DNA from 2 places in the Mesorhizobium sp. WSM4806 genome. Region 2 is predicted to be linked to the other one. Evidence: predicted binding sites of a transcription regulator. Region 2 holds the regulator's gene; the other holds the start of a gene.
What was found. The regulator PhoB, encoded in region 2, activates phosphate uptake and scavenging genes when phosphate is short. The targets are predictions, from matches to a motif close to TGTCATNNANCTGTCAT.
Positions count from the first base shown of each region.

Region 1: the regulator PhoB is predicted to act here: its motif matches at 2,388-2,404, upstream of AC0L2M_RS10055 (PhoX family protein).

Region 1 covers NZ_JBVVQZ010000005.1:115,019-129,867, forward strand. Annotated here, with positions in the region: gene AC0L2M_RS10035 (SulP family inorganic anion transporter) at 1-517, opposite strand, end outside; gene AC0L2M_RS10040 (helix-turn-helix domain-containing protein) at 640-909, opposite strand; gene AC0L2M_RS10045 (phosphatase PAP2 family protein) at 1,109-1,810, opposite strand; gene AC0L2M_RS10050 (hypothetical protein) at 1,930-2,268, opposite strand; gene AC0L2M_RS10055 (PhoX family protein) at 2,473-4,461, shown strand; gene AC0L2M_RS10060 (GNAT family N-acetyltransferase) at 4,552-5,232, opposite strand; gene AC0L2M_RS10065 (MarR family winged helix-turn-helix transcriptional regulator) at 5,229-5,720, opposite strand; gene AC0L2M_RS10070 (ABC transporter permease) at 5,883-6,644, opposite strand; gene AC0L2M_RS10075 (ABC transporter ATP-binding protein) at 6,641-7,567, opposite strand; gene AC0L2M_RS10080 (hypothetical protein) at 7,554-7,715, shown strand; gene AC0L2M_RS10085 (cytochrome ubiquinol oxidase subunit I) at 7,786-9,144, shown strand; gene AC0L2M_RS10090 (cytochrome d ubiquinol oxidase subunit II) at 9,155-10,159, shown strand; gene AC0L2M_RS10095 (transporter substrate-binding domain-containing protein) at 10,375-11,145, shown strand; gene AC0L2M_RS10100 (amino acid ABC transporter permease) at 11,184-11,855, shown strand; gene AC0L2M_RS10105 (amino acid ABC transporter permease) at 11,866-12,525, shown strand; gene AC0L2M_RS10110 (amino acid ABC transporter ATP-binding protein) at 12,503-13,228, shown strand; gene msrA (peptide-methionine (S)-S-oxide reductase MsrA) at 13,399-14,139, opposite strand; gene AC0L2M_RS10120 (hypothetical protein) at 14,253-14,531, opposite strand; gene AC0L2M_RS10125 (TadE/TadG family type IV pilus assembly protein) at 14,747-14,849, opposite strand, start outside.
Region 2 covers NZ_JBVVQZ010000013.1:4,063-18,911, forward strand. Annotated here, with positions in the region: gene AC0L2M_RS19815 (sugar ABC transporter permease) at 1-1,316, opposite strand, end outside; gene xylF (D-xylose ABC transporter substrate-binding protein) at 1,458-2,498, opposite strand; gene AC0L2M_RS19825 (ROK family protein) at 2,762-4,009, shown strand; gene phoB (phosphate regulon transcriptional regulator PhoB) at 4,279-4,968, opposite strand; gene phoU (phosphate signaling complex protein PhoU) at 4,985-5,692, opposite strand; gene pstB (phosphate ABC transporter ATP-binding protein PstB) at 5,728-6,543, opposite strand; gene pstA (phosphate ABC transporter permease PstA) at 6,556-8,169, opposite strand; gene pstC (phosphate ABC transporter permease subunit PstC) at 8,162-9,550, opposite strand; gene AC0L2M_RS19855 (PstS family phosphate ABC transporter substrate-binding protein) at 9,670-10,674, opposite strand; gene AC0L2M_RS19860 (hypothetical protein) at 11,452-11,814, shown strand; gene AC0L2M_RS19865 (hypothetical protein) at 12,147-12,404, shown strand; gene AC0L2M_RS19870 (hypothetical protein) at 12,932-13,816, shown strand; gene AC0L2M_RS19875 (glutathione S-transferase family protein) at 14,280-14,849, opposite strand, start outside.

The sequences.
Region 1 (14,849 bases), on a different contig from region 2:
GTTCTTTGCCGGCGAGTTTTAGCCCGAACAGCTCGACGATCTGGCCGGAGAAGATGATGATGGCGATGCCGGCGGTGAAGCCGACGGTCACCGGATAAGGAATGAATTTGATGTAGGTGCCAAGCCTGAGGTAGCCGATGACGAGCAGCAAGACGCCGGCCATCATCGTCGCCAGCAGCAACCCGTCGACGCCGACCCGTGCCACGGTTGCCGCCATCAGCACGATAAAGGCGCCCGCCGGCCCGCCGATCTGAAAACGGCTGCCGCCCAGAGCCGAGACGAGGAAACCGCCAATGATGGAAGTGTAGAGCCCGCGCTCCGGAGACACGCCCGATGCGATCGCGATCGCCATCGACAGCGGCAGCGCCACGATGGCCACGGTCAGTCCGGCGATGGCATCGGCCTTGAAGTGCTCTGATGTGTAGCCTTCGCGCAGCACCGTCGCCAGCTTCGGCGTGAACAGTTCGGAAAATGTCGGCTGCGCCGGTTGATGAATTGCCCGCTGGGTTCGATGCATGGACTGCCTTCCGCTCCTGATGCATGCCGCCAAAAAGTGCACAGCGGCCACGCATAAAACCAAGCAGGCAGCGGGATCGTCGGCAGGACTGTCGGCGGTCGCCGTCGCGACTCTATTTCGGCTCAGCCTGGCGGGTTCTGCGGCACGACCGGCTTGAGGCGCACCCCCCTGCCGCCGCGCTCGCTGGCCTGGTTCTCGCCGATCAGCTCCACGCCGGCCCGGTCGAGGGCCTGGATGACCTTCATCAGCGTATCGACCACGCCCCTGACCACGCCGTCGCTCGCTTCCATGCGCTGAATGGTTGGAAGCGAAACCCCGGCGCGCTCGGCGAGCGTCTTCTGATCGATGCCGGCCAGAGCCCTTGCGGCGCGCATCTGCGCGGCAGTGATCATCGGCTAAAAACCCCCGTCTGAGTCTGCATTCCATGTATAATACCATCATTGTGATGGATCAAGCATCATCATGCACATGTCAGACATGTGCACACCAGGCCGTTTGCATCTTGGCGAGCCTGCGCGCCCGCTGGGCCAGCACGCCCCAGCCGCCGCAACTTAGAGGAGAATTGGCGCAGCGTCGTTCGGAACGGGCGGTTCAGGCGCCGGCGGTCTGCCCGCGCCATCGCTGGAACGCCCATGCGACCAGCCAGCACAGCATCGCCCAGGCGAAGCCGGCGCACCAGCCGGCCAGCACGTCCGATGGCCAATGAACGCCGAGATAGACGCGGCTGATGCCGACGAGCAGTGCTGTCAGCACGGCAAGTGCCAGCACATAGATCTTGGTCGTTCGCCCAGGCAGGAAACGCGACGCCATGCTGCCCAGCGTCAAATATGTCACCGCCGACAGCATCGCATGGCCGCTTGGAAACGAAAGCGTCGCCACGTCGGCGAGATGCGAGACCAGGTCGGGGCGCGGCCGATCGATTCCGAGCTTCAGCGTGCTCGACAGGGCCTGCCCGCCCGCCACCGCGACGAAGACCAGAAACGCTGCTCCCGGCTTGTGGATCAGCAGCAGATAGACGATCACCGCCACTGTGATCAGCCCGAGCACGATGGCGCTGCCGAGGCTGGTAATGTCGCGCATCGCCCCTTCCAGCCATGGCGGTCCGATCGGATTGTCGGGCTGGCCCGCTTCACGGAAGGCGAGCATGATTTCCGTGTCGAAGGCGTGCGGCGTGGTGTCCCGCGCCACCTCCATCAGTTCCTCGAACCCCCACAGCCCGCCGGCGATGACCAGACCGGACAAAAGCACCGGGAATTCGATCCAGTTGAGCAGCTTGCTTGCAGTATTCTTCATCGACCCAATCGTCCTACAGCGCCGCGCGTCCTTTTGGACGCGCACAGGACGCTGTAGCACTTTGATTTGGCGCATGATCCCCAGCGAAAATCGTTTCCGATTTTCGGGGTCATGCGCAACTACAGTTTTTGCAGATAGGGTCCGAGCGTGATCAGCGCCACCGCTGCGACGGCGAGCACGATGCCGGTCGCCTGCAACGAATTGACGCGCTCGCCGAAGAACACCAGTGCCACCACGTTCACCGACACCAGTTGGATCACCGCCGACAGGCTGAACGACACCGACATGCCGAATTCACGGATCAGCCTCAGCATGATCAGATTGCCCGCTGAATAGAGCGCCAGAGTCAGAAGAATCTTGCCGAGGCTCGGCGCCAGCCCCCATTGCTTGGCCGCCGTCGCCGCCAGCAGGAAGATCACTGTCGAAATGCCGAGCTGCCCCAGTCCCCAGAAACTCACTTTTTTGCTCCTCCCGACGCCGTGCTTGCGCGCCTGCCGCAGATCTTGTTTCGGAAGCGTCGGTCGCGGTCAAGCGGCCTGATCAAAGACATGAAATCGGGCTGGAAATTGGTCGGCAACGTCATCAAACTGTGATCTGCTGGCGATACGCGGTCAGTCAAGCAACACGCTCCAGCCATCCCAAAGAGCCAGAGGCACGCCCCCATGACTGAACATCGCCCCGACGCCCATTTCCGCACCAGCCTGCTCGAGGAAAACGATGGGCCAGGAACCAATCCCACTGACAACCAGACGATGGGCGAAATCATCGCCGCGCGATTCTCGCGCCGTGGTTTTCTGCAGGGATCGCTCGCGGCAACCGCCATCGCCGCCACCGTCAGCCCGCTCGCGCTGATCCTCGCCGACGATGCCCGCGCCGGCGGCGGCTCGGTCTTCAGTTTCGACGAGGTCGAGGCAGGCGTCGACGACAAGCACCATGTCGCTGCCGGCTACGACGCCGACGTGCTGTTGCGCTGGGGCGATCCGCTGTTTGCCGATTCGCCGGAATTCGATCCGACAAAACAGTCGGCGCAGGCCCAGGAAAGACAGTTTGGCTACAATAACGACTATGTCGGCTATATCCCGATCGACGGCTCGGCCGAGCATGGCCTGCTGGTGGTCAACCACGAATACACCAATCCGCATCTGATGTTCCCGGGCCTTGTCACCATCGTCGATGGGGAGGCCAAGCAGGCGCCGCTGAGCAAGGAACAGGTCGACGTCGAGATGGCCGCGCATGGCGGCACCATCGTCGAGATCCGCAAGGCATCAGGCAAATGGCAGGTGGTGCGCGACGGCAAGCTCAACCGCCGCATCACCGCCAACACCGAGATGGCACTGTCCGGCCCCGTCGCCGGCCACGACCGCGTCAAGACCAGTGCCGATCCGACCGGCACGAAGGTCATCGGCACTGTCAACAATTGTGCCGGCGGCGTCACGCCCTGGGGCACCTACGTCATGGCCGAGGAAAACATACACGGCTATTTCTCGGGCGAGCTGCCGGAAGGCCACAAGGAAGCCACCAACTACAAGCGCCTGGGTATTCCCGAAGGCGCCTATGAATGGGCTGCGCATTACGATCGCTTCGACATCGGCAAGGAGCCGAACGAGCCGAATCGCTTCGGCTGGATTGTTGAGGTCGACGTCAACGATCCGACCTCGGTGCCGAGGAAGCGCACTGCCATGGGCCGCTTCAAGCATGAGGGCGCTGAATCGATCGTCGCCAAGGATGGCCGTGTCGTTTTCTATCTCGGCGACGACGAACGCTTCGACTATGTCTATAAATTCGTCACGGCCGGCAAGTTCAACGCCGAGGACCGCGCCGCCAACATGGATCTCCTCGACGACGGCACGCTCTACGTCGCCAAATTCGCCGAGGACGGGTCGATCGAATGGCTGCCCATCGTCTTCGGCCAGGGCCCGCTGACGGCGGAGAACGGCTTTGCCAGCCAGGCCGACGTGCTGATCGAGACGCGCCGTGCCGCCGATCTGCTCGGTGCCACCAAGATGGATCGCCCCGAGGACATCCAGCCCAATCCGACGACTGGCAAGGTCTACGTCATGCTGACCAACAATTCGAAGCGCAAGACGGACCAGGTCGACGCCGCCAATCCGCGCGCCGAAAACGCCTTCGGCCACATCGTCGAGATTGTTGAGGACGGTGGCGATTTTACTGCCACCAAGGGCAAGTGGGAAATCATGTTGAAATGCGGCGATCCCTCAGTGGCCGAAGTTGGCGCCACCTTCTCGACCGCAACCACCGCCAATGGCTGGTTCGGCATGCCGGATAATTGCGCCATCGATTCGGCCGGCCGGCTTTGGGTCTCGACCGATGGCCAGGGCCCGAAGGCCACCGGCCGCACCGATGGCCTGTGGGCGGTCGACACCGAAGGCGAGGCGCGGGCGACCTCGAAACTGTTCTTCCGCGTGCCGATCGGCGCCGAAATGTGCGGCCCGCTATTCACGCCCGACGACCAGACCGCCTTCGTCGCGGTTCAGCATCCGGCCGATGGCGGCGAAGACTGGGAGGCTTTTGGCCGTCCCTCTTACTACGAGGACCCGTCGACCCGCTGGCCTGACTTCAAGCCCGATATGCCGGTGCGGCCGTCGGTCGTCGCCATCACCAAACAGGGCGGTGGCAAGATCGCGGTCTGAATCGCCGCAAGGCGCTAGCAGCGCCAAGGAAGGATTTCGTCGATACGAAATCCTTCCTTTTCCTGATGCGCGGGAATGCGCCTGATGGGCTCATTCGGCGCGCTGAACCACGGCCACGTTCATCATGCTTCTCAACCTGAAGCCAATGGACTCGTATAATCCTATGGCCGTGGTGTTGCTGGCATAGGCGTGGAGATAGGGAACTTCGCCGCGCGCCGCTATCCGGTTTGCCACGAACAGCGACAGCAGCCTGCCCAGGCCACCGCCTCGAAATTCCGGATGTGAGCACACCCCGCTAAGTTCGGTATAGCCGGGTTGCTTCATGCGTTCGCCGGCCATCGCCGCAAGTCGGCCCTCGATCTTCACACCCCAAAAATCGCCGAGGCTCAAGGCTTCGAGCGTGAATGGGCCGGGCTTGGTCACCAATGCCAAGGCGAGCATCTCAGCTGCATCGTCCCGCGTCAGACGTTGCACGCGCTCGTCGGAGACCATCTGCAATGGCCGCTCGGCAATCATCTGAACCCCGGGCGCGGTCGAAGTCGCCGAAAGTTCCGCGGGCAGAGCAATGGCGTCCACCTGAAGCAGGATCGCACTCTCGCCTGGGGAGACAAGTTTTCCGAGCGCCTGCAGGCTTTCCGCATCGTCCGCGGCACTGGCAGCGAACGGAGCTATCGAGGGCCGATACCGCATGGCGAGGTCGTCACCTTGCGCGAAGGCGTGGTGTCGCGTCCGAAGCGCGCTCCACACGGGACGGTCAAGCAGGTGTTTCATTGCGCGGCACCTTCCGGCTTCTTTACACGACGGTCGAGAGGCGCCGCGGCGAGGCCGTCCTCGATGGCGGCCAGCTGATCAAGAAGCGGCCCAGAAAGATCCGCGCACAGATCCGCGACGGCATTCTCGATGCGCGGCCAGACGTCGTGCTTTGCAATATCGGCCAGCCGCTGGCCGTGCAGGGTAAGGCAGACAATCCTGCGCCGCTGGTCATCATCCGATGGACTGACCTCGACCAGTCCCAATTCGGCCAGAAGCGACACGCTCCGCGTTACACCTGGCTGCGCGACCCCGAGGGATTGCGCCAGTTCCCCGACTGGCAGCGGGCCCAGCCTGTCGAGCGCAGCCAGCAGCGGGTATTGGCTCGACTGAACCGGCACATCGAGGCAGTCGAGCAGGCGCTGCGTATCCGCCTGCAATTGCTCGCCAATACGCTTCAGCCTGCTGCCCAGGCACAGGAAGCCAAGGGACCTTATGACGTCTTCCATAATCAACCTGCCAGGCAATTGATAACATGATATATAACATTATATGGAAATCAAGCGCCGCCATCGCACGGCCGCTTTCAAGCGTCGTCACCAGATTTGGTCGTCTTGGGTCGGGAACATCGCTCGGATGCTGGCGCTGCGTCGCCTGGGCAGGCCGTTCAGTCAGTTCCGCAGCCGGTAGCCGGTCCTGAAAATCCACGCGACGATCGCTATGCAGATAAGCAGGAAAACCACGGTCATGCCGAGGCTGATGCCGATCGAGACGTCGGACTTACCGTAGAAACTCCAGCGAAAGCCGCTGACCAGATAAAGGACAGGGTTGAACAGCGTCACCGTGCGCCAGGTGCCGGGCAGCATGTCGATCGAATAGAAGCTGCCGCCAAGGAAGGTAAGCGGCGTGATGATCAGCAGCGGCACCAGCTGCAGCTGCTCGAAGCTCTTTGCCCAGATGCCGATGATGAACCCGAACAGGCTGAAGGTCACCGACGTCAGCACCAGGAAGGAGAGCATCCAGAACGGATGCTCGATGGTCAGCGGCACGAACAGCGACGCGGTCCCCAGGATGATCAGGCCGAGTATGATCGACTTGGTCGCCGCACCCCCGACATAGGCGATGATGATCTCCAGATAGGACACCGGCGCCGACAGCAGCTCGTAGATCGAGCCGACGAATTTCGGGAAATAGATGGCGAAGGAGGCGTTGGAGATCGACTGCGTCAGCAGCGACAGCATGATCAGCCCCGGCACGATAAAGGCGCCGTAGCTGATGCCGTCGATCTCGGTGATGCGCGAGCCGATGGCCGAGCCGAAGACGACAAAATAGAGCGATGTCGAGATGACCGGCGAGACAATGCTCTGCAGCACGGTCCGAAAAGCGCGCGCCATCTCCATCTTGTAGATCGCCCAGACTGCTCGCGGGTTCATGCGCCCTTCCTCACCAGGTTGACGAAGATCTCCTCGAGCGAGCTGTTTTGCGTGTCGATATCGCGGAACTGGACGCCGGCCGTCTCAAGGTCGCGCAGCAGCGAGGCGACGCCCGGCCGCTCGCTCTGGTTGTCATAGGTGTAAGTCAGTCGATCACCGTCCGGCGAAAGCTCCAGCGCGTAGCGCGACAATTTCTCGGGTATGGTGGCGAGCGGACTGCGCAATTCCAGCAACAGCCGTTTGCGGCCGAGCGTGCGCATCAGTTGCACCTTGTCCTCAACCAGCACGATCTCACCGCGATTGATGACGCCGACGCGGTCGGCCATCGCCTCGGCCTCCTCGATGTAGTGCGTGGTCAGGATGATGGTGACGCCATCCTCGCGCAGCCGGCGCACCATCGCCCACATGTCCTGACGCAGCTCGACGTCGACGCCGGCTGTCGGCTCGTCGAGGAACAGCACCCTCGGTTCGTGCGACAGCGCCTTGGCGATCATCAGCCGCCGCTTCATGCCGCCGGACAGGGTGATCGCCTTGGCGTCCTTCTTGTCCCACAACGACAGGTCGCGCAGCACTTTCTCGACAAAGGCGTGATTGGCCGGCTTGCCGAACAGGCCGCGGCTGTAGTTGACCGTCGCCCACACGCTCTCGAACGCGTCGATGGTCAGTTCCTGCGGCACCAGCCCGATGAGGCTGCGTGCGGCGCGATAATCCCGGCTGATGTCGTGGCCGTCGACGCTGACCGTGCCCGACGAGCGGTTGACGATACCGCAGACGATCGAGATCAGCGTCGTCTTGCCGGCGCCGTTCGGCCCGAGCAGCGCAAAAATCTCGCCGCGCTCGATATCGAGGTTGATCTCCTTCAGCGCTTTGAAACCGGTGGCGTAGGTCTTGGTGACCCCGGAAATGGAAATGATCGATGGCATGGTTGAAAAACGGCTGCTTGAAAGGAGGTCTGTTGATTTTAGTCCGCTGAATGTCGGTGCGCGCGGCCGGAAGTCAATGGCACTCCTGACATTCTGGACATCGGCGCATCCACCGCTGCGCGGTCCTGCGGCGTTCCGCCTCGCGTGACGCCACGCCGCTTTGACCGCCTGGCGCATCCGGCCTATCTTCCCTGACATAGCAGCAGCCGGAGCCCGCCATGGACCCGCTCATCCTTTCGCGCATCCAGTTCGGCGCCAACATCTCGTTCCATATCCTGTTTCCGGCTATCACCATCGCGCTTGGCTGGATGCTGCTGTTCTTCAAGCTTCGCTACAACGCCACCGGCGATACCGCCTGGATGCGCGCCTATTTCACCTGGGTGAAGGTGTTCGCGCTGTCCTTTGCCATGGGCGTGGTTTCGGGCGTCACCATGAGCTTCCAGTTCGGCACCAACTGGCCGGGCTACATGGAAATCGTCGGCAACATCGCCGGCCCGCTGCTCGCCTATGAGATACTCACCGCCTTCTTCCTCGAGGCGGCGTTCCTCGGCATCATGCTGTTCGGCTTCCGCCGCGTCTCCAACCGCATCCACACGCTGGCAACCGTGCTGGTGGCCGGCGGCACCACCCTGTCCGCCTTCTGGATCATCGCGCTCAATTCATGGATGCAGACGCCGGTCGGCTTCGAGATGCGCGACGGCGTAGCCCACGCTACCGACTGGTGGGCGATCGTCTTTAACCCGTCCATGCCCTACCGGCTCGTCCACATGCTGCTTGCCTCCGGCCTGACGGTTTCGTTCCTGATCGCCGGCCTGTCGGCGCTGCGCTATCTCTATGGCGACCGTTCGGAATCGATGTGGAAAGCCTTGCGCACCGGTGTCTTCACCGCGGCGATCCTGATCCCCATCCAGATCTTCGCCGGCGACCAGCATGGCCTCAACACGCTCGAGCATCAGCCGCAGAAGATCGCCGCCATGGAAGCCAACTGGAACACCGGCCCCAACGTGCCGCTGGTCCTTTTCGCGCTTCCCGACGAGGCGGCAAGGGAGAACAAATACGAGATCACCATCCCCGATGGCGCCAGCCTCATCCTCAGGCACAGCGCCAGCGGCGTCGTGCCGGGGCTGAACGACTATGCCGGCAACCACCCGCCGGTGTTCCCGGTGTTCTGGGCTTTTCGCATCATGGTCGGCACCGGCGTCCTGATGCTCGTCGTCTCCTGGTCGGCCGCCTTTTTCCTCAAGCGCCGGCATAGCCTGCCGAGACCGCTGGCGCTGGTGATGGTGCCGATGGCGCTGTCCGGCTGGCTGGCGACGCTGGCTGGCTGGTACACTACCGAGATCGGCCGCCAACCGTGGCTGGTCACCGGCGTGCTGAAAACTGTCGATGCCGTCGGCCCGGTCGCCGGCAGCCAGGTCGCGCTGTCGCTCGCGGTTTATCTCATCCTCTATGCGCTGCTTCTGATCGCCTATCTCGGCGTGCTGGTCTATCTGGCGCTGAAGGCGGCGAAGGACGGCGATGCCTCGCCGCTGCCGGGCGTTCTCGACGCGCCGCTGTCGCAGCCGGCGGCGAAATAGGAGAACGGCGATGACCCTCGACTGGCCGACATTGCTCCCCCTCATCTTCGCCGGCCTGATGGGCCTTGCCATCCTGATCTACGTCATCCTCGACGGCTTTGATCTCGGTATCGGCATCCTGTTCGCAGCCGCCGGAGACGCCGAGCAGGACACGATGATCGCCGCAATAGGCCCGTTCTGGGACGCCAACGAGACCTGGCTGGTGCTGGCCGTCGGCCTGCTGCTGGTCGCCTTCCCGCTGGCGCACGGCACCATCCTCACCGCGCTCTACATTCCGGTCTTCCTGCTCCTTGTCGGCCTGATCCTGCGCGGCGTTGCCTTCGATTTCCGGGCCAAGGTGCCGGCCGGTCACAAGCATCGCTGGAACCGCATCTTCTTCCTGGGCTCGGTCATCGCTTCGCTGGCGCAGGGCTACATGCTGGGGATCTATGTGCTGGGCCTTGATGTCGGCCCCGGCGGCATGGCCTTCGGCGCGCTGGTGGCGCTCTGCCTTGCCGCCGCCTATGCGGCGATGGGCGCGGCCTGGGTCATCTACAAGACGGAAGGCGAATTGCAGAAGAAGGCGGTGCTATGGCTGCGCCGGGCGCTGGTGCTGACCGCGCTCGGCATGGTCGCCGTGTCGCTGGCCACGCCGCTCGCCAGTCCGCGCATCTTCGACAAATGGTTCGTCTGGCCGGCCATGCTCTATTTGTCGCCGCTGCCGGTCCTGTCGGCGGTGCTGTTCGCATGGCTGTGGCGGCAGACCTTCCATCTGCCCAAGGCCGGCGACCGCCATGCGCTGACGCCGTTCCTGACGCTGGCCGCCATCTTCACGCTGGGCTTTGCCGGCCTCGCCTGGTCGTTCTATCCCTTCGTCGTGCCCGACAGGCTGACCATCTGGCAGGCGGCGTCCGCGCCGGAAAGCCTCGCCATCATCCTGGCCGGCACGGTGGTGGTGCTGCCGATCATCATTTTCTATTCGTTTTATGCCTACCGCGTCTTCGGCGGCAAGGCGACGGATCTGACCTACGACTGACTGGCAAACCGCCGAACTGCACAATATTTAGGCAGTCGATTGCTCGGGCGGCAGCGGCTCGTGAAGACTGCCTTGCCAATCCCACCTTGCCAATCCCGCCGGGAAAGTCCGATTCGCAGCGATTTCGATGGTCTGGCATGTCTGTTGCTTTGCCCTGGCAACCAATTGGTTTTGTCCAGTCAAAGGGAAAGATAATGAACCGTCGCAATGTCTGCATGCTGGCCTTCGCCGCCGCCGTTGGAATGGCCATGGCTTCGTCTCCGCAGGCGCGGGCCGACGCCTTGAGCGACATCGCGGCGCGCGGCACCGTCCGCATCGCCGTTCCACAGGATTTCCCGCCCTTCGGCAGTGTCGGCGCCGACATGACGCCGCAAGGCTACGACGTCGACATCGCCAATCTGATTGGCGAAAAGCTCGGCGCCAAGGTCGAGATCGTCCCGGTCACCAGCGCCAACCGCATTCCCTATCTCCAGACCAACAAAGTCGACCTGGTCATTTCCAGCCTCGGCAAGAATCCCGATCGCGAGAAGGTCATCGACTTTTCCGAAGCCTATGCTCCGTTCTACAACGGCGTGTTCGCTCCGGCAGACGTCGCCGTCGCAAAAGCGGAAGACCTCGCCGGCAAGACCGTTGGCGTCACCCGCGGCGCGATCGAAGATCTCGAACTGACCAAGGTTGTGCCCGCGAGCGTCGAGATCAAGCGCTACGAGGACAATAACGGCACTATTTCGGCTTTCCTTTCGGGCCAGGTCGAGGTGATCGCGACCGGGAATGTCGTCGCCGCCGCCATCCTCGAAAAGAACCCGCCCAAGCGGCCGGAGCTCAAGTTCCTGATCAAGAACTCGCCTTGCTACATCGGCATGAACAAGGAGCAGCCGGCGTTGATGGCCAAGATCAACGGGATCATCGCCGCCGCCAGGTCCGATGGCGCCCTCAACGCGATTTCGCAAAAATGGCTGAAGGTGGACCTGCCGGCTGAGCTGTGATCGCCGCCCGCCGCGTGTGGGAGGTCGGATAGCAAGCCATGACCTATCAGTTCGATTTCAGCTGGCTGATCGGATCTCTGCCGGTGCTGCTCAAGGGCATCCGGATCACCGTGCAGCTTATCCTGATCGGCGCGGTGTTCGGCGTGGCATTGGGCATTGCCTGCGCCTGGGTGCGGGCGCTGGGGCCGAAATGGCTAAAACCCGTCGTTGCGACCTATGTCGAGCTGATCCGCAACACGCCCTTCCTCATCCAGCTGTTCTTCATCTTCTTCGGCCTGCCGTCGCTTGGCATCAGGATGTCGGAACTGACCGCCGCCAACCTCGCCATGATCGTCAACCTCGGCGCTTACAGCTGCGAGATCATCCGCGCCGGCATCCGGGCCACGCCGCGCGGCCAGTTCGAGGCCGGCGCCAGCCTCGCCATGACCCCGTTCCAGACCTTCTGGCACGTGGTTCTGGTCCCGGCGCTGCAGCGCATCTGGCCTGCGCTGTCGTCGCAGATCGTCATCGTCATGCTGGGTTCGGCCGTCGTTTCGCAGATTGCCGCTGAGGACCTGACCTTCGCCGCCAATTTTATCCAGTCGCGCAATTTCAGGGCCTTCGAAACCTACATCGTCTCCACCTTGATCTACCTGGCGCTCGCCATCCTGCTGCGCCAGCTGCTGGCCGGCCTGGGCGGGATGCTGTTCCCGAGGAAGGCGTCGCGATGAGACAGGCGCCATGACCGAGTTCAGCTTCTGGGACATCCTGCGCAACCTGCTTCTGGCCGCCCGCTGGACCGTTGTCCTCTCGCTGGTCTCCTTCATCGGTGGCGGCATCGTCGGCGCGGCCCTGCTTTTCTTGCGCATCGGCGGCCGGCGTGGGATGCAGTTTCTGTCACGCGGCTACATCCAGCTGTTTCAGGGCACGCCGCTGCTGATGCAGCTCTTTCTGGCTTTCTTCGGGCTTGGCCTGTTTGGCATCGACGTTCCCGCCTGGCTTGCCGCCTGTGTCGCGCTCATCCTGTGGACCGCAGCCTTCCTCGCCGAAATCTGGCGTGGCTGCGTCGAGAGCATTGCCAAGGGCCAATGGGAGGCGTCAGCCAGCCTCGGCATGGGTTATCTCCAGCAGATGCGCTACGTCATCCTGCCGCAGGCACTGAAAGTGGCGGTGCCGCCGACCGTCGGCTTCTCGGTGCAGGTGGTGAAGGGCACCGCGCTCACCTCGATCATCGGCTTCGTCGAACTGTCGAAGGCCGGTTCGATCGTCACCAACGCGACGTTCCAGCCGTTCACCGTCTATGGCCTGGTCGCGCTCATCTACTTTGCTTTGTGCTGGCCGCTGTCGAAATCCAGCCAGCTCCTGGAAAGGAAGCTCAATGTCGCTCATCGCAATCACTGAGGTGAAGAAGCGCTTCGGCGACAACGAGGTGCTGAAGGGGATTTCCATCGACGTCGCGCCGGGCGAGGTCGTCGCCATCATCGGCAAGAGCGGTTCGGGCAAGTCGACGCTGCTGCGCTGCATCAACGGGCTCGAGACCATCGATGAAGGCTCGATCGTCGTCGCCGGCGCCCAGTTCCTGCCCGACGAGGTGCATCTTAAGGCGCTGCGCCTGAAGGTCGGCATGATTTTTCAGCAATTCAACCTGTTCCCGCATCTCACCGCCGGTGGCAATGTCATGCTGTCGCAGATGGTGGTGAAGAAGACGCCGAAGAAGGACGCCGAGGCGGTCGCGCGAAAAATGCTCGACCGCGTCGGTCTCGCCCACAAGTTCGATGCGTTGCCGGACGAATTGTCCGGCGGCCAGCAGCAGCGCGTGGCGATCGCCCGGGCGCTCGCCATGCAGCCCATCGCGCTGCTATGCGACGAGATCACCTCGGCGCTCGATCCCGAGCTCGTCGCCGAGGTGCTGGCCGTCGTCAAGGAATTGGCGGCGGAAGGCATGACGCTGGTGATGGTCACCCACGAGATGCGCTTTGCCCGCGACGTCTGCTCGCGCGTCGTCTTCATGCATCAGGGCCGCGTCCATGAGATCGGCGCCCCCGAGGACGTTTTTTCCAATCCCAGGACGCCGGAGCTCCGGCAGTTTCTGGGCGTGCAATAAGCTGTGTTGATATTCAGCCGGCCTGCAACCGGCGCTACTCGCGTACCCGAAAGTACGCTCCGTTCCGGTTCTCGGAATCCACCATTTTCGGCGCGGCCTGACCTGGTACCTCACCACACCTGACGCCGACATGCGTCCATTAGGACGCACCAAGTACACACGGGCAAAGATCAGCTCTTGTTGCCGGCCAGCACCAGCACCGGCTTGTCGCTGTAGCGGTCTGGGAATAGCGTCTTCAAATTCTCGACCTTGGGCAGGTCGTTGTAGACGATGTAGGGATAGGTCGGGTTCAGCGTCAAAAAGTCCTGGTGGTAGTCCTCGGCCGGATAGAATTTTTCCCCCGTCTCCAGCGTAGTCACGATCGGCTCCGGAAACACGTTGGCCTTGTCGAGCTGGGCGATATAGCTCTCGGCGATCTTCTTCTGCGCGTCGCTTTCGGCAAAGATCGTCGAACGGTATTGCGGGCCGCGGTCCGGGCCCTGGTAGTTCAGCTGCGTCGGGTTGTGCGCGACCGAGAAATACACCTGCAGCAACTGGCCGTAACTGACTTTGGACGGCTCGTAGATGATCTCGACGGCTTCGGCATGCCCGGTCCGGCCGGTGCCGACCGTCTCGTAGACGGCGGTGTCCTTGTCGCCGCCGGCATAGCCGGAGACGGCGCTGGTCACGCCCTTGACGTGCTGGAACACGCCTTGCACGCCCCAGAAGCAGCCGCCGGCGAAGATCGCCCTGGCGATGCCGGCGGCGGGTTTTTCGTCCATCGTCGGTGGCGGGATCACCACCGCCGCCTCGGCCGAGATCGCCGGCGTCTGCCACAAGGCGGCGCCGGCCGCCGCGAGCATCAGCGCCGCAAGCGCGCCCCAGGCGACGTTGGTCAATCGTTTCGCGGCGGTTCTTTCAATGCCGGCCATCTCTGATCTCTCCTGCATGAGGTTTTTCGACTATACGACAGATAGGTTCGTCGCGGTTTCACATTGCCGTGCGGGCGTGTGCATCGGCGGCCCGGCAGCGTTCCGGACGTGGCCTACTTGGCCGTGCCCATTGCGTCGCAGGTCTTGGTCGCCTCGTCCTTCTTTATCGCGTCGGTTTCCATGACACTCTTGTCCATGCAGTCCTTCAGCTTTTCGGCCGCCATCGGATCCGCGGGCTTCATCGCGTCGATCGCCGGCTTCATGGCGTTGGTCGCCATCGCATTGGCCGGCTTCATCGCATCTTCGGCGCGCGCGATGCCGCCGGCAAAAAGCGCCGTTGAGCAAAGCCCGAAGGCGAGTGCCGGCAAGGTCAGGCGGGTGAAGGCGGTCATGATGGTCTCCCAGAGTTGGTGGCGCGCCGGAATGGCGGTCACATCAGCTCTTCGCCGCCGCCTGGGCCTTCGTTACAGCCATCACCGCTTCGTGATCGCCCATCTCCGCCCGTCCTCGAATTGGCGCACAAATAAAAACGCCGCCCGGTGGCGGGCGGCGTTGTGATTTGCATTGCTTCGATAAGGTCGAGCGTTGCGCCGTTCCGCGTCCAGCGCTACTGCGTAAGCACTGTTTGCGAAGGCCGTTGATTGAAGTCGCACTTGCCGGTCACGGTGTAGAAGAAGTCGGCATTGGACACCGGAGCCGGCACGGGATTT
Region 2 (14,849 bases):
ACCCGCTTGCGGTAGACGGTGTCGAGCCAGACGGCGACGACCAGCACGGCGCCGACGACGACGCTCTGAAGCGGCGAATCGATGCCGAGCAACACCATGCCGGACTGCAGCGACTGCATCAGAAGCGCGCCCAGCATGGCGCCGAGCACCGTGCCGGAGCCGCCGGCCAGCGACGTGCCGCCGATGACGGCTGCTGCGATGACCAAGAGTTCGTCCAGCGTGCCCAGCGCATTGGTCGCCGCATTGAGGCGGGCCGAAGCAATTGCCGCGCTGATCGCGGCCAGAACGCCCATGATCATGAACACTTTCATGGTCACCCAGCGCGTGTTGATGCCGGCGAGTTCCGCCGCTTCCGGGTTGCCGCCGATGGCAAAGACGTAGCGGCCGAAACGGGTGCGCCGGGTGATGAAGGTCATGACGATGCCGACTGCGACCGCGATCAGCACCGGTATGGCGATGCCATGGGCGAGGAACAGCCCGCCTTCGGGGATGGTGATGCCGTTCCGCTGGGCGTATTGGCGAACGATGCCGATCGGCCAGGGGTAGGAATTGGCGATCCAGACGGCGCCGAGGATGGCGGCGCAGGCGACAACACCAAGCAGGCTCTCCGCCCAGACCGGGCGCAACGGAAACTTGAAGCGCTTGCGCTGCGACCGGCCGTTGAGCAGCATCAAGGCGACGGCCACACAGGCGAGAATGCCGACGATCCAGCTCGCGGTCGCCCCGATCGAGCCACGCGGCCCGCCACCCATCAGCTGGAACGTGGCATCGAGCGGCGCGACGGTGCGCCCGCTCGTCATCAGCCACGCCATGCCGCGCCAGATCAGCAGGCCGCCCAGCGTCACGATGAAGGCCGGAACCTCGAGATAGGCGATGATGAAGCCCTGAAGCGCGCCGATCATGAGGCCGAGCGCCACGCCGGCAGCCAGTGCGATGACCCATATCCAGGGATTTCCAAGCTGGAATCCCATGACGCGGATGAGGAATTCTGCCTGCGCAACGCCCATCACCATGCCGATGACGCCTTCGACGGAGCCGACCGAAAGATCGATGTTGCGCATCACGATGACCAGCACCATGCCGGTCGCCATGATCGCGACCGAGGAAGTCTGCACCGACAGGTTCCAGAGATTGCGCGGCGTGAGGAACAGCCCGCCCGACAGGATGTGGATTCCAACCCAGATGATCAGCAGCGCGCCGACCATGCCGAGCATGCGTATGTCGAGCTCGGTCGCCTTGAGGAAGCGGCCGAAGGGGCTGAGCTCGGATTCACGCGCCCGATCAGCAACCGGCGTGTTGGAAGTCGTGTCGGTCATGATGTCCTCCCACCGTTGCCGTCTGCCGCGGATGCCGGAAGCAGCTTAGAAATTACCCGCGAGACGCGGAAAAACAACTCTTTTGAAAAAAACGCCGCGGCGTGAAGCCGCGGCGTTTCAGGTTTTTTTGGCGAAGGCGGATCAGTTGCAGACCGGGACGGTGCCCGCCGCCACGCCGGCGCAGACCTCTTCCTGCTTGATCCAGCCGGCGTCGATGACGACGTTGAGATTGTCCTTGGTGATGGCAACCGGCGTCAGGAACAGCGACTTGACGACATTGCCGCCCGGCGTGGTGAAATCCTTGACGCCGGCAATGTCTGTCATCGGCTTGCCGTCGGCCAGCTGCGAGGCGATCTCGGCGGCGTTCTTGCCGAGCTCGCGCGCGTCTTTCCACACCGATACGGTCTGTGTGCCGAGCGCGATACGGTTCAGCGCGGCATGGTCGCCGTCCTGGCCCGAAACCGGGACGGATCCGGCCAGGCCTTGCGCCGTCAGCGCCGCGACGACGCCACCGGCGGTGCCGTCATTGGCGGCAACCACCGCATCGACCTTGTTGTCGTTGGCGGTCAGGAACTGTTCCATGTTCTTCTGGGCGTTGGCGGGAAGCCAGCCGTCCGTATAAGCCTCGCCGACATTCTTGATCTTGCCGCTGTCGATGGCATCCTTGAGCACTTCCATGGAACCGGCGAACAGGAAATCGGCATTAGGGTCGGCGCCCGAGCCCTTGATGAAGACGTAATTGCCTTCCGGCGCCACCTTGAACACTTCGCGGGCCTGCATGCGGCCGACTTCCTGGTTGTCGAAGGTCAGATAGAAGACGTCCTTGTTCTCGATCAGCCGGTCATAGCCGACGACCGGAATGCCTTCGTCCAGCGCCTTCTGCACCGCCGGACCGATGGCCGAGGCATCCTGCGCAAGGATGATCAGCGCGTTGGCGCCCTGCGAGATCAGGCTTTCGACGTCGGTCAGCTGCTTGCCTGGATTGGACTGTGCGTCAGCGGAGATATATTTGTCGCCGTCGGCCTCGATCGCCGCCTTCATGGCGGCTTCGTCGGTCTTCCAACGCTCTTCCTGGAAGTTCGACCACGAAACGCCAATGACCTTGTCCTTGGCCTGCGCGGCCGACGCGAGCGTCAGCGACATGGCGACCCCCGCCAGAATGGCGGCTGCGAATCTCTTCATGATATTCCTCCCTGCGCCGCGTAGGGCGCGACCAACTGGCCCGAAGGCCGGCACAAAGGCTCTATTTTTTCGAGCCTCGAAAAAATACTGGTCCAACGCGGAAGCACTGTCAACACCAATTCTGATGGATTTTGACGTCCTGTCGGGCTTTTTTTCGAGGCTCGGAATAAATAATGACAGCCCCTTCTGCTTCTGCCAGTATTTGTCCGGCATACCGACGGCTTCCGATTCATGAGCGGCCGCGGCAATGAGGAGGAAAAAAAATGTCGGTGGGAATCCGTCATGACGATCTGCGCCGGCGCAACCGGGCGATGGTGATTTCGGCCGTGCGCCGGGCAGGCCAGCCGTCGCGGACCGAGATCGCCGCGACCACCGGCCTCAGCCATTCGACCATATCGGCGATCTCTGCCGACCTGATCCAGGAAGGCATCCTGGCCGAGAGCAAGGCGAGCGAGACGGTTTCGTTGAAACGCGGCCGGCCGCAGGTCGGCCTCAGCCTCAATCCGCAAGCCGCTGCGGTGTTGGCCGTCGTGTTGTCGCTGAATTTCCTGTCGGTCGCCGTCATCAATTATGCCGGGCAAGTGGTCGCCGAGGAACAGCGCCGGCTGGACACGCTGACCATGTCGCGTGACGCGCTGATCGACGAATGTGTCGCCATCGTCCGGCGCCGGCTCGAAGATCCCGACCTCGATGTCCAAAGCGTCGCCCGCATCGCGCTGGCGATCCAGGGCATCACCGATTCCCACGCGCGCGCCATGTTGTGGTCGCCGATCACGCCGCAGACGAACATCGCCTTCGCCGACATTCTGGAACGCGAGTTCGGCATCCCTGCCATCATGGAGAACGACTGCAACATGATGGCCGTGGCGCTGCGCTGGCGCCACCCGGATCGCTACCGCGACGATTTCATCGCCATCCTGCTCTCGCACGGCATCGGTATGGGGCTGGTGCTGAAGGGCGAGCTGTTCACCGGCACCCACTCCTCAGGCGGCGAATTCGGCCACATGATCCATCGGCCGGGCGGCGCGCTTTGCCGCTGCGGGCGGCGCGGCTGCGTCGAGGCTTATGCCGGCAACTACGCCATCTGGCGCAACGCAAGGCTGTTGAGCGAGAACGCCGAGCCGGTCGCCGATGTCAGCGACGCCGACATGCGGGCCTTGGCGGCCCGGGCGCGCGAGATGGACGGACCGGAGCGCGAAGCCTACCGCAAGGCCGGCGAGGCGCTCGGCTTCGGGCTCGGCAGCCTGTTTGCGCTGATCGATCCGGCGCCGGTGGCCATGGTCGGCGCCAGCGCTGCCGCCTTCGACCTGATCGAGCCGGCCCTGCGCGAGGCCATCGCCCAGACCGCCGGCGGCCAGCATTCGGGTTCGATTTCCTTCGACACCGAGCCGAACGAGCTGCCGCTGATCCGCGAAGGTTGCGCCATGCGGGCGCTAAGCTTCGTCGACCAGGAGATTTTCGCGCCGAGCATCCAGGCACGAGCCGGCTCGGTCGGAAAGAACGTGGCTTGAAGGATTCCCGGGTCGCGACTTGGGGTGTGTTGAGATTCAGGTCAGGCCGAGTCGAGAATGGTGGGTTCCGAGAACCGGAGCGGAGCGTACTTTTGGGTACGTGAGCCCGCGCATGACCCCGAAATCGAGATCGATTTCGGAAAGGTCGTGCGCAAAATCAAAGTTCTACAGCGTCCTTTGCGTGCCCAACAGGGCGCGCGGCGCTGTAGGTAAGCGCAGGAAGCCGCCGTTCGCAGGCCGGCATCACCTGAATATCAGCACATCCCTAGCTAGTCTTCCCTGATCGCATAGCCGGCGCCGCGGATGGTGCGGATGACATCGGGCATGCGACCATTGTTGACCGCCTTGCGCAACCGGCCGACATGGACGTCCACCGTGCGCTCGTCGATGTAGATCGTCTCGCCCCAGACATTGTCGAGCAACTGACTGCGCGAGAAGACCCGGCCCGGGTGGCGCATCATGAATTCGAGCAGCCGGAATTCGGTCGGCCCGAGCCGGATCTCGCTCTTCTTGCGATAGACCCGGTGCGATTCACGATCGAGCATGATGTCGCCGACCTTGAGCACGCTGGACAGCACTTCCGGCTTGGCGCGGCGCAGCAGCGCCTTGACCCTGGCCATGAATTCCGGTGTCGAGAACGGCTTGACCAGATAGTCGTCGGCTCCGGTCGAAAGGCCGCGCACCCGGTCGCTCTCCTCGCCGCGCGCGGTCAGCATGATGATCGGCAGCCGCTCGGTTTCGGGGCGCACCCGAAGGCGCCGGCAAAGCTCGATGCCGGAAACCGCCGGCACCATCCAGTCGAGCACCAAAAGATCGGGCACGTTTTCCTGCAGCCGGATTTCGGCCTCGTCGCCGCGCGTCACCACCTCGACCTGATAGCCTTCGGATTCAAGATTGTAACGGAGGAGGACGCCCAGCGGCTCTTCATCCTCCACCACCATGATGCGCGGCGCGATCATCGGCCGGTCACTCCTGTCATGTCGCCGGCGCCGACATCGTCGTTTCGTCGAGCTTCGGGCGATCCGCCGGCAATTGCTGCCCGGTCACGACAAAGTAGGCGTTTTCGGCGATGTTGGTGACGTGATCGCCGATACGCTCGAGATTCTTGGCGCAGAACAGAAGGTGCGTGCAGGCGGTGATGTTGCGCGGATCCTCCATCATGTAGGTCAGGAGCTCGCGAAAAACCGCCGTGTATTTCACGTCGATCTTCTGGTCGTCGGCGCGCAGTTCCTTCAACGCGCCGGCATCGCGCGACACATAGTGCTCGACCACGCCGCGCAGCTGCACAAGAACGAGGTCCGCCATCGCGTCGATACCGTGCGACAGATTACGCGGCGTCGCGCTCTGCCCGACTGCGCTGACCCGCTTGGCTATGTTCTTGGCCAGATCGCCGATGCGCTCGAGATCGCCCGCCATGCGGATTGCGCCAACCACGGCGCGCAGATCCTGCGCCATCGGCTGCCGCTTGGCGATCAGCGTGATGGCGCTGTCATCGAGTTCGCGCTGCCGCGCATCCATGATGGCGTCGTCCGAGACGACGCGCTGCGCCATCGCATTGTCCGACGCAAGCAACGCGCGGATCGAGGCCGCGACCATTGCGGCGGCGAGCTCGTCCATGTCGCGGATCAGCCGGTCGATGTGCTCCAGTTCCTCGTCGAAAGATGCGACGGTGTGTTCACCCATGGTGCTGTCCTCGTGTTCGAAATTCGCCGGACCGCTCAGCCGAACCGGCCGGTGATGTAGTCCTGGGTGCGCTTGTCGTCGGGGTTGGTGAACATCTTGTCGGTCGCGCCCTCCTCGACCAGATAGCCGAGATGGAACATCGCCGTGCGTTGCGACACGCGCGCCGCCTGCTGCATCGAATGGGTGACGATGACGATCGTATAGTTCTGGCGCAGTTCGTCGATCAGTTCCTCGACGCGGGCGGTGGCGATCGGATCGAGCGCCGAACAGGGCTCGTCCATCAGGATCACTTCCGGCGACACCGCGATGGCGCGCGCGATGCACAGGCGCTGCTGCTGTCCGCCGGACAGTCCGGTACCCGACTCGAGCAGGCGATCCTTGACCTCGTTGAACAGGCCGGCCTTCTTCAGGCTCGATTCGACGATGCCGTCCAACTCGGCCTTGCTCCTGGCCAGGCCGTGGATGCGCGGACCGTAGGCGACGTTTTCGTAGATCGACTTCGGAAACGGATTCGGCTTCTGGAATACCATGCCGACGCGAGCTCGCAGCTCGACGACATCGATTTTCGGATCGTAGACGTCCTCGCCGTCGAGCGTGATCTTGCCGCTCACCCGCGCGATATCGATGGTGTCGTTCATTCGGTTCAGGCAACGCAGGAACGTCGACTTGCCGCAGCCCGATGGCCCGATCAACGCTGTCACCTGATGCTCGCGGACATCGAGATCGACGTCGAACAGAGCTCGCTTCTCGCCGTAGTGAACAGAGACCTTTTCGCCCTTCATCTTGATCGAAGGGGCGTTGGTTGCGCTGCTCAGTTTCTGCTCGACGCCGGCTTCCGTCATGATGTTCATATCCTCTACTCCTTACCAGCGCCGCTCGAAGCGCCTGCGCAGTATCACCGCGATGGCGTTCATGATGACCAAAAACACCAGCAAAATCAAAATCGCCGCCGAAGTCTTCTGCTGGAACCCCGCTTCCGGGAAATCCGCCCACATGAAAATCTGCACCGGCAGGATCGTCGCGGGATCGGTGAAGCCGCCGGGAATGTCGACGATGAAGGCGACCATGCCGATCATCAGCAACGGCGCGGTTTCGCCGAGCGCATGCGCCATTCCGAGGATGGTGCCGGTCATGATGCCCGGAATCGCCAGTGGCAGGACGTGATGGAATACGGTCTGGACCTTGGACGCTCCGATGCCAAGCGCCGCCTCGCGGATCGAAGGCGGCACGGCGCGCAGCGAAGCGCGCGAGGCGATAATGATGATCGGCAGGGTCATCAGCGCCAGCACCATGCCGCCGACCACCGGGGCTGAGCGCGGCATGCCGAAGAAATTCAGGAATACGGCAAGTCCAAGCAGGCCGAAGACGATCGAAGGCACCGCCGCCAGATTGTTGATATTCACTTCGATCATCGTCGTCAGCCGGTTCTTGGGCGCAAATTCCTCAAGATAGATCGCCGCTGAAACGCCGATCGGGAAGGCGATTGCGAGGGTTACGATCATGGTCAGGAACGATCCGACGACCGCGCCCCAGACACCAGCCAATTCCGGCTCGCGGCTTGCGCCGGTGAAGAAGAAGATCGAGTTGAACCGGCTTTCGATCAGGCCGGCGCTCTTCAGCGTGTCGAGCCAGACGATCACCTTGTCCGAAATCTTTCGCGATGCTTCCGGCGTCTCGATGACGCGCAGGAATGCCTGGCCGCTCGCGGCGGGCGCCGTGCTGTCCAGCGCCTCGATCACCGTGCCTTTTGCGATCACCGTGCCGTTGGCCGCAGACGACAGCGAGGTCAGCTTGACCGTGCCGCCATTGAACGCGACCAGCAGCGACGACGCGCCGCTCGTCAGCGTAAACATGCCGTTTTCGCCCTCGGTCGCACCATGGCCGCGCGCCAGCGCCAGCATGGCATCGTCGCCGAAGGTCAGATCGATGTCGCCGCTGGTTTCCGAAGGCGTGACGCTTGTCGAAATCGCTTCGTCCGAACCGACGTCGGCAAGCAAACCCTTGAGATAGAGGTCGGCAAAATCGTCAACTGGAACCGCATAGTCCACCGTTCCTCCGAGCATCCCCGGATCAGCCGCAATATCCTTGCGCAGGAACACGCCTGTGCCGGTGGAAATCAGCCCGCGCAGCAGGCGCTTGTCCTGGCGGCTCTTCACATCCGGAAATTTTGCCGTAAGCGCTTCCTGAGCGATGGCGTCGTAGTTCACTTCGTCGAGTTTCGCCGGGTCGACCTTGGCCGCTGAAAGATCGATCGGCAGCGTCACATAGTTCTGCCGCAGCGCCGGAATCGCCTGCGTGACGATCGTCGACAGGAGCAGCACAAGGAACAAGCCGGCCAACGCGACAGCTGCGGCGCCGAGCCATTTGAACCATTTTTCCGTGCGGTAGCGGCCCTTCAGCCGCGCCTTCGCGGCATCGTCGGTATGAACGCTGACCGGCCGTCCGACGGCGCCGAATGACGAGATCGCATCAGTCATATTGCTCTCGGTATTTCTGGACGACGCGCAAAGCGACGATGTTGAGGGTAAGCGTGATGCAGAACAGCACCAGGCCGAGTGCGAAGGCTGCAAGCGTCTTGGCGCTGTCGAACTCCTGGTCGCCCACAAGCAGTGTCACGATCTGCACGGTCACGGTGGTGACCGCTTCGAGCGGATTTGCCGTGAGGTTTGCCGCCAGCCCCGCCGCCATGACTACGATCATCGTTTCGCCGATTGCGCGGCTGACGGCAAGCAGCATTGCCGAAACGATGCCCGGAAGGGCAGCGGGAAGGACCACCTTGCGGATGGTTTCCGACTTGGTCGCGCCGAGGCCCGCGGAACCGTCTCTCAGGGATTGCGGAACGGCGTTGATCACATCGTCGGAAAGCGAGGAAACGAAGGGAATGATCATGATACCCATGACCACGCCTGCGGCGAGCGCGGATTCAGACGCGACGTTGAGGCCCAGGCTTTCGCCGATACCGCGGAAGTAGGGCGCAACCGTCAGCGCGGCGAAGAAGCCGTAGACGACGGTCGGAATGCCGGCGAGGATTTCCAGAACCGGCTTTGCGACCGCGCGGACGCTTTTGGAGGCGTAATCCGAAAGGTAGATCGCAGCCATCAGCCCGATAGGCGCAGCCACCAGCATGGCGATGAAGGTGATGAGCAACGTGCCGGCAAAGAGCGGCACCATGCCAAAAATGTCCTCGTTGACCGCCCCGGCCTCCGCTCCCGCGCCGGTGAAGGCGCTCTGCGGCGACCAATGCGTGCCGAACAGGAACTTGTAGAACGGCACCTGTTGGAAGAACCGCAGCGACTCGAAGATCAGCGACAGGACGATGCCGATCGTCGTCAGGATCGCGACCACCGAACAGGCGATCAAGAATGCGCGAAGAACGCGCTCGACCACGTGGCGCGCCCGGTAGGCCTGTGCGATGCGTGAATAGGCCCAGTAAAATCCGGACGCGGAAAGCACGAGCGCGACGGTCCAGATGATCCAGGTGCTGGTCGCATGGACCGATTTGTAGAGCGCGGCGGCCGCCTCTTTCGTTGGATCGGCAAAGCCGACAAGCCCGCCAAAGGCCATCGCGCGAGCGTCGCGGATGAAAGCTTCGACCTGCGGGACGCCCATTCCCGACAACTCGGAGGAGAAGCGGTCGGTAACGATCGACGATTCAATTCCTGGCGTCACCAGCGACCACAACACGATCGCAAGCAGCGCGGGACCGGCAGCAAAAAGCGCCAGAAACATGCCATGCTGGCCAGGCAGCGAATGCAGTCGCGCGACGTTGCCATTGACGCTGGCAATGGCGCGGGTCCGGCCGAGCCAATAGGCAGCAGCGGCCAGAACCACCAGAAGAACAACGAGATAACCGACCATGATTCGGGACGTCCCCTCGACCGCCGGTCATTCACCGGCTCAAAGCACGGGACCTATGGTCCCGCGCTTTGTGCTTTAGGATATGAGGGGTCAGAGCGGTACGCTCGGACCCCCGAACATCAGGAGCCCATGCCCTTCAGGGCCTTGGCGTTTTCGGCCGACTTGGCGCGCTCGGCGTCCGGCAGCGGGATCAGGCCCTTGTCGGCCAGATAACCATCAGGACCCCATGCAGCCTCCGAGGTGTACTCGGCGATGAACTCCTGCATGCCGGGGATGACGCCGACATGCTCTTTTTTGGCATAGACAAAGAGCGAGCGGGAAACGCCGTAATCGCCGGATGCGATGTTCTCGAAAGTCGGCTCGACGCCATCGACCTTGTGGCCCTGCAGCTTGTCGGCGTTCTGGTCAAGGAACGAGAAGCCAAAGACGCCGAAGGCATTGGGGTTGGCTTCCAGCTTCTGGACGATCAGATTGTCGTTTTCGCCGGCCTCGACAAAAGCGCCGTCTTCGCGGATCTCGCCGCAGCCCTTTTCATTAGCCGCCTTCACTTCTTCCTGGCAGGCCGCATCCATGACGAGCTCGACGAATGCATCGCGCGTGCCGGAAGTCGGCGGCGGGCCAAGCACCTCGATCTTTGTCGCGGGAAGCGATGCATCGACATCCGACCAGTTCTTGTAGGGGTTGGGGACGACCTTGCCGTCAACAGCGACGTTCTTGGCGAGCGCCTTGAAAACCTGTTCCTTGGTCAGATCGACGACAGTCCCTGCCTTCGAGTTGGCCAGTACGATGCCGTCGAAGCCCACCTTGATCTCGACCGGCGTCACGCCGTTTGCCTTGCAGGTTTTAAGCTCGCTATCCTTGATGGCGCGCGAGGCATTGGTGAAGTCGGCGGTATTTTCGCCGACGCCCTGGCAAAACAGCTTCATGCCGCCGCCGGTGCCAGTCGACTCGACAACCGGGGTCTTGATCTTTCCGCTCTGGCCGAGCTTTTCAGCGACAGCCGTCGTGAAGGGGAACACTGTGGACGAACCAACGATTTGAATCTGGTCGCGCGCGGCGGCATAACCAGCCGACGCGGCGAGCGCAAGCGCCGCGGCCGACGCCGTAAGGAGGAATTTCTTCATGTGGCCTGCTCCTGTTCGGAAAAATGGTCTCTCGGCGCCATTCCTTCGGCGCCCGCTGAGGCCATAGCCCCCGATTATTACAGTCACATGACAGTTTGATGTCAGCCCGGTAACCGCCGCACAGCCCTGTCAAAAGGAAGGGCCGCGGGTCTCGCCGGTACAGCCGTGGTTTGCCGCTGGAATCAGCAGCTTGCGCGAATTGCGGCCGGCATTTGCCTGGACGGGCGAACAATTGGCGCCGAAAAAGAAAATCCGGGCGGGAGCGCGTTGCATGCGGCCAAGGAGGTCATGGCCGTGCCATCGCCGAAGCAGGTCCGTTGGGGTAAATCTGACCCTGCTTCTTGCCGGCGGTCGCTGCTCCCGCCCGTAACTGGAGGAGCGGAACTCGAATGCGCTTATTGTTCCAACCGGACGCATGCTTTGGTATGGTGCGATCGCACCATAGTCTTGTCGCAACGCGTCGCCGAATCGGCTGGACCCGACAGGCTGACGTGGCTATCCCGCGCGTGGATTTCCCGTCCGCGGACCTTTTCGAGCAAGACGCCGCCTGGGGCTAATGGGCTTAGGGCTGATGGGCTTGGGTAGGCAATCGTCCATGCCCGCCCCCAATCGCGCCAAAGTCGCGCCAGGGACGCTGCGGCACTTTGATTTTTGCGCATGATCCCCAGCGAAATCGATTCCGATTCTCCGGGTCATGCGCTAGCCTTGCCCGCAGTGTATTCCGACGGTTGTCGGTAGAACCGAAGCCGCGTTATAGATCCCGCAAGGATGTTGCTGATGTTGCGACGGATCCTGCCTTTTTTCGTGTGCCCGATGCTGCTGCTAGGGAGCGGCTGCTCGCGCAGCTACGACGGCACCGTCGTCATTCCAAGGCCGCTCGATGTCCGGCGGTTCTGGGACCGGCCGCAGCAGCAGGCGCAAGCCGAACAGCCGCAGTTGCTGCAGACCGATGTCTTTCCTGCGGCGCCCGAAACGCCGGAAACAGCGGCGGCCCGCAAAATCGACTCCTCCGTGGCGCCGAGAACGAAAATCGCCAGGATTGCCAAACAACCACCGACGCCGTCATCCGAGCCGGCGAAACCGCTCACCTGCAGGAACGTCAGCCAACCCGGAAAACGGGTCCGCATGGTCTGCGAATAGCCAGCCGGCATTCAAGCGCTAGCAGCTAAAAAGATGCGCCGCCTTGAAAACGTTGCTGCGCAGCTGCCGCAGCGGTTCGGTCAGACGCGCAGGCCGAGAGCATGAGCCGACCTGGTGGGTTTCGGGCTGCCTGATCGGCGTTACCGCCAGCCGCGTTGAACCTTATCCGGCCTTCGACGTTAAACAGCCATTGCAGCGCCGCGCGTCGCTTTGGACGCACAACACACGCTGTAGCGTTTTGATTTGGCGCATGGTCCTTTCCGAACCGAAGGCAGCGGAGCGGAGATCGATCCCGATCCCTGGGCGCTGGATGGTCAAAGGAGACCGAACACATGTCGATCCACTTCACTGTCTCGGACGTGACCAGAAATCTGTTTCACTTGCCCGGAAATCTGCTTCACTCGCCCAGAAGTCTGTTTCACTCGCTGAGAATGGACCATGAGCGCGCGCCGAGACCTCTCAGTCCTGAGCAAAGTCTTTTGCTGGAATGCTATCTGGCCGGTCAGATTCCGGAATCGGCCTGGAGCGACTACGTCTTCGAGACGCCGGAATTGGCACGCCATGTCAATGCGAGACGCGGGCAACACTGATATCTGGTGAACCGGTCCGATCTCTCAAGGTGACGCCAACAACGCTTGGCTGAATCGGCGGCCCGATCAGCGTGCCGTTGCGCTTGAAGCTGAGGGTGCCCCGACAATAGCCCTCGAGACAAAAAGGCCGGCACATGGCCGACCTTTCCTTCCACCTCGACCGCGCCAGTACATCCGTGGTCACGGGTTGGAGGTGAATTGCCGACCAGTAGATAGGGATTTGGTTAACGAATCCTTAACCGGCGGGAACTGCTCGTCGACGTGTCGTGGCCAATCTGCGTTGCGTCTTCGTGATCAGTGCAGAAAGTCGTCTTTAAATGCGGCACATATTATTAATCGTTGTACGCCAACGTGTTAGCGTATGAGGCATATCGAAGATGCATGTCGCGCAAAAGCATGCCCTCGGGCCTGACCCGAGGCTGCGCAGCGTTTTTGCGATAACGACATGCATAAAAACAAGAACTTAAGCGCGTCGCATTGGATCCGTTCAGCCGCAACGCGCTTTAGCCTATTCTGGAAGTCGACTTATGGCCGTGCTTGGCGCTCTCCCTCCTGGCGTTCGCTGTCGACCAATTCGCGAAGCAGATTGGGAAGGAGTGGTCGACTGCCTGTGCCGGGGGTTTCCGAAGCGTGACCGGAGTTACTGGATACAGGCGCTGACCCGTTTGTCGCAGCGGCCTCCCGTCGCCGAGTTCCCACAATACGGCTTGGCCTTGGAGAAGGCCGATCGGATCGTCGGCGTTGTGCTGACCCTTTATACCCGTTATCCCGGGCAGGAAGGCGACGAAGTCCGCTGCAACCTTTCAAGCTGGTCCGTCGACGCAGAATTCCGTCCCTATGGCGCCAAATTGGTCACGACGATTCTCAAGCGAAGGGACGTGACCTACACCAATATTTCGCCGGCGCCCGCAACGTTGAAAGCCAACTGGGCGCTCGGCTTTCGGCCCTTCACCACCGGACAATTTGCCTTCTTGCCGGCTTTTAGTTTGGCGCAGCGGTCATGTCGCGTGCTTGAAGCTCGTCCCGATCTTGCGGAAATGGCGATGCTGTCCGACAGCGAGAGATACATACTCTCGGAACACTCAGCACTTGGCTGCCGGTCATTGATTTGCATTTGCGACGGAGCAGCGTTTCCTTTCGTATTGATGCCGCGCCGGATATTGCGCGGTCTTATCCCATCCTATCAGATCGTCTATTGCCGCTCTCTCGCGGATTTGAGCCGGTGCGCCGGTGCCATCGGGCGCTTTCTTTTGCGAAGCGGCATCCTGCTTTGCGTCGTCGACGCCAGGGAGCCGATTGGAGGTCTGTTCGGGTGGTACCGCGCCAACAGCGGGCTGAAATATTTTAGGGGTCCCAGACCACCCTCGCTTGGAGATCTGTCGTTCACCGAGCTTGTAATGTTCGGTCCCTGAACGACAAGCGCAGCATCAGTCATGCCGCACCGATTTGCGGCTGAAATGGCAAAAGCGAACCCCGCCTCTCGGGGCGAGGGTTCCTTTTTGAAAACGACGATCTGCTACTGAACAGGGGCTGTCTGAGCTGGCGGGGTTGCGGGTGCCGGCGTCGTCGTGTCGGCTGGAGGTGGCGGCAACTGGCCAGCGGTCGTCGCCTGCGTTCCTCCCGATTGAGTTTGGTCACACGCCGCCAGGGCAGCAAGCGCCAGGCCGAACGCGGCGAATAAGGGTAGTTTGCGGGTCATATATAGTCCTTCCATGGACGCCACCCGCGCTGGCCCCATCATCGGGATCGATGCCCGCAGGTCAACCGTCGCTCCTTCGTCGACGCTTCAAACATTCTTACGTCCGGTAAAAGGCGGCGGGCCCTCGGGCTCGGTTTAGATCGGCCTGGGCAAGCAAAACCGTGAGAGCGAAAGCCTCACGCGCCTGCCTGCGACTTCACATAGGCGATATAGCCGCGCACGTCGGCGGCCGGCTCGGCATAGGCCTTGCCGAGCTTCTTTTCGATCGCCGCCATATACTCCTTCGCCCATTGCGGCAGCGCGTAGTCGATGGCGGCCAGGAATTCGAGCGTCGCCGCCAGGCGGATGTCGGCGATCGACGGGTACTTGCCGCCGATGAACGGCTTGCCGTTCCTGAAGAAGCTGTGAAAGACCTCCAGCGGCTCGGCTATCGCTGCTATAGCGGCCTTCTGGGCTTCCGCCTTCTTGTCGGGATGAGCGTCGCTGTGGCCGACCTCGCCGGCATATTGCGGGAAATTCAGCGCAGGATAGGTGGCGCGCGCCACATAGGGGTAGAGCGTGCCGATCAGATAGAACATGGCGCTGTCGATCATCGCCCGCTTGGCCGGCGCCTTGGGATATAATTTCTCCAGCCCGTGCTTGTTGGCGAGATACTGCATGATGGCGCAGCTTTCCCACAACACGCCCCTGGGCAGGCCCTTGTCCTCGATCATCGGCGTCAGATGGGCCGGGTTTCGCGCCATATA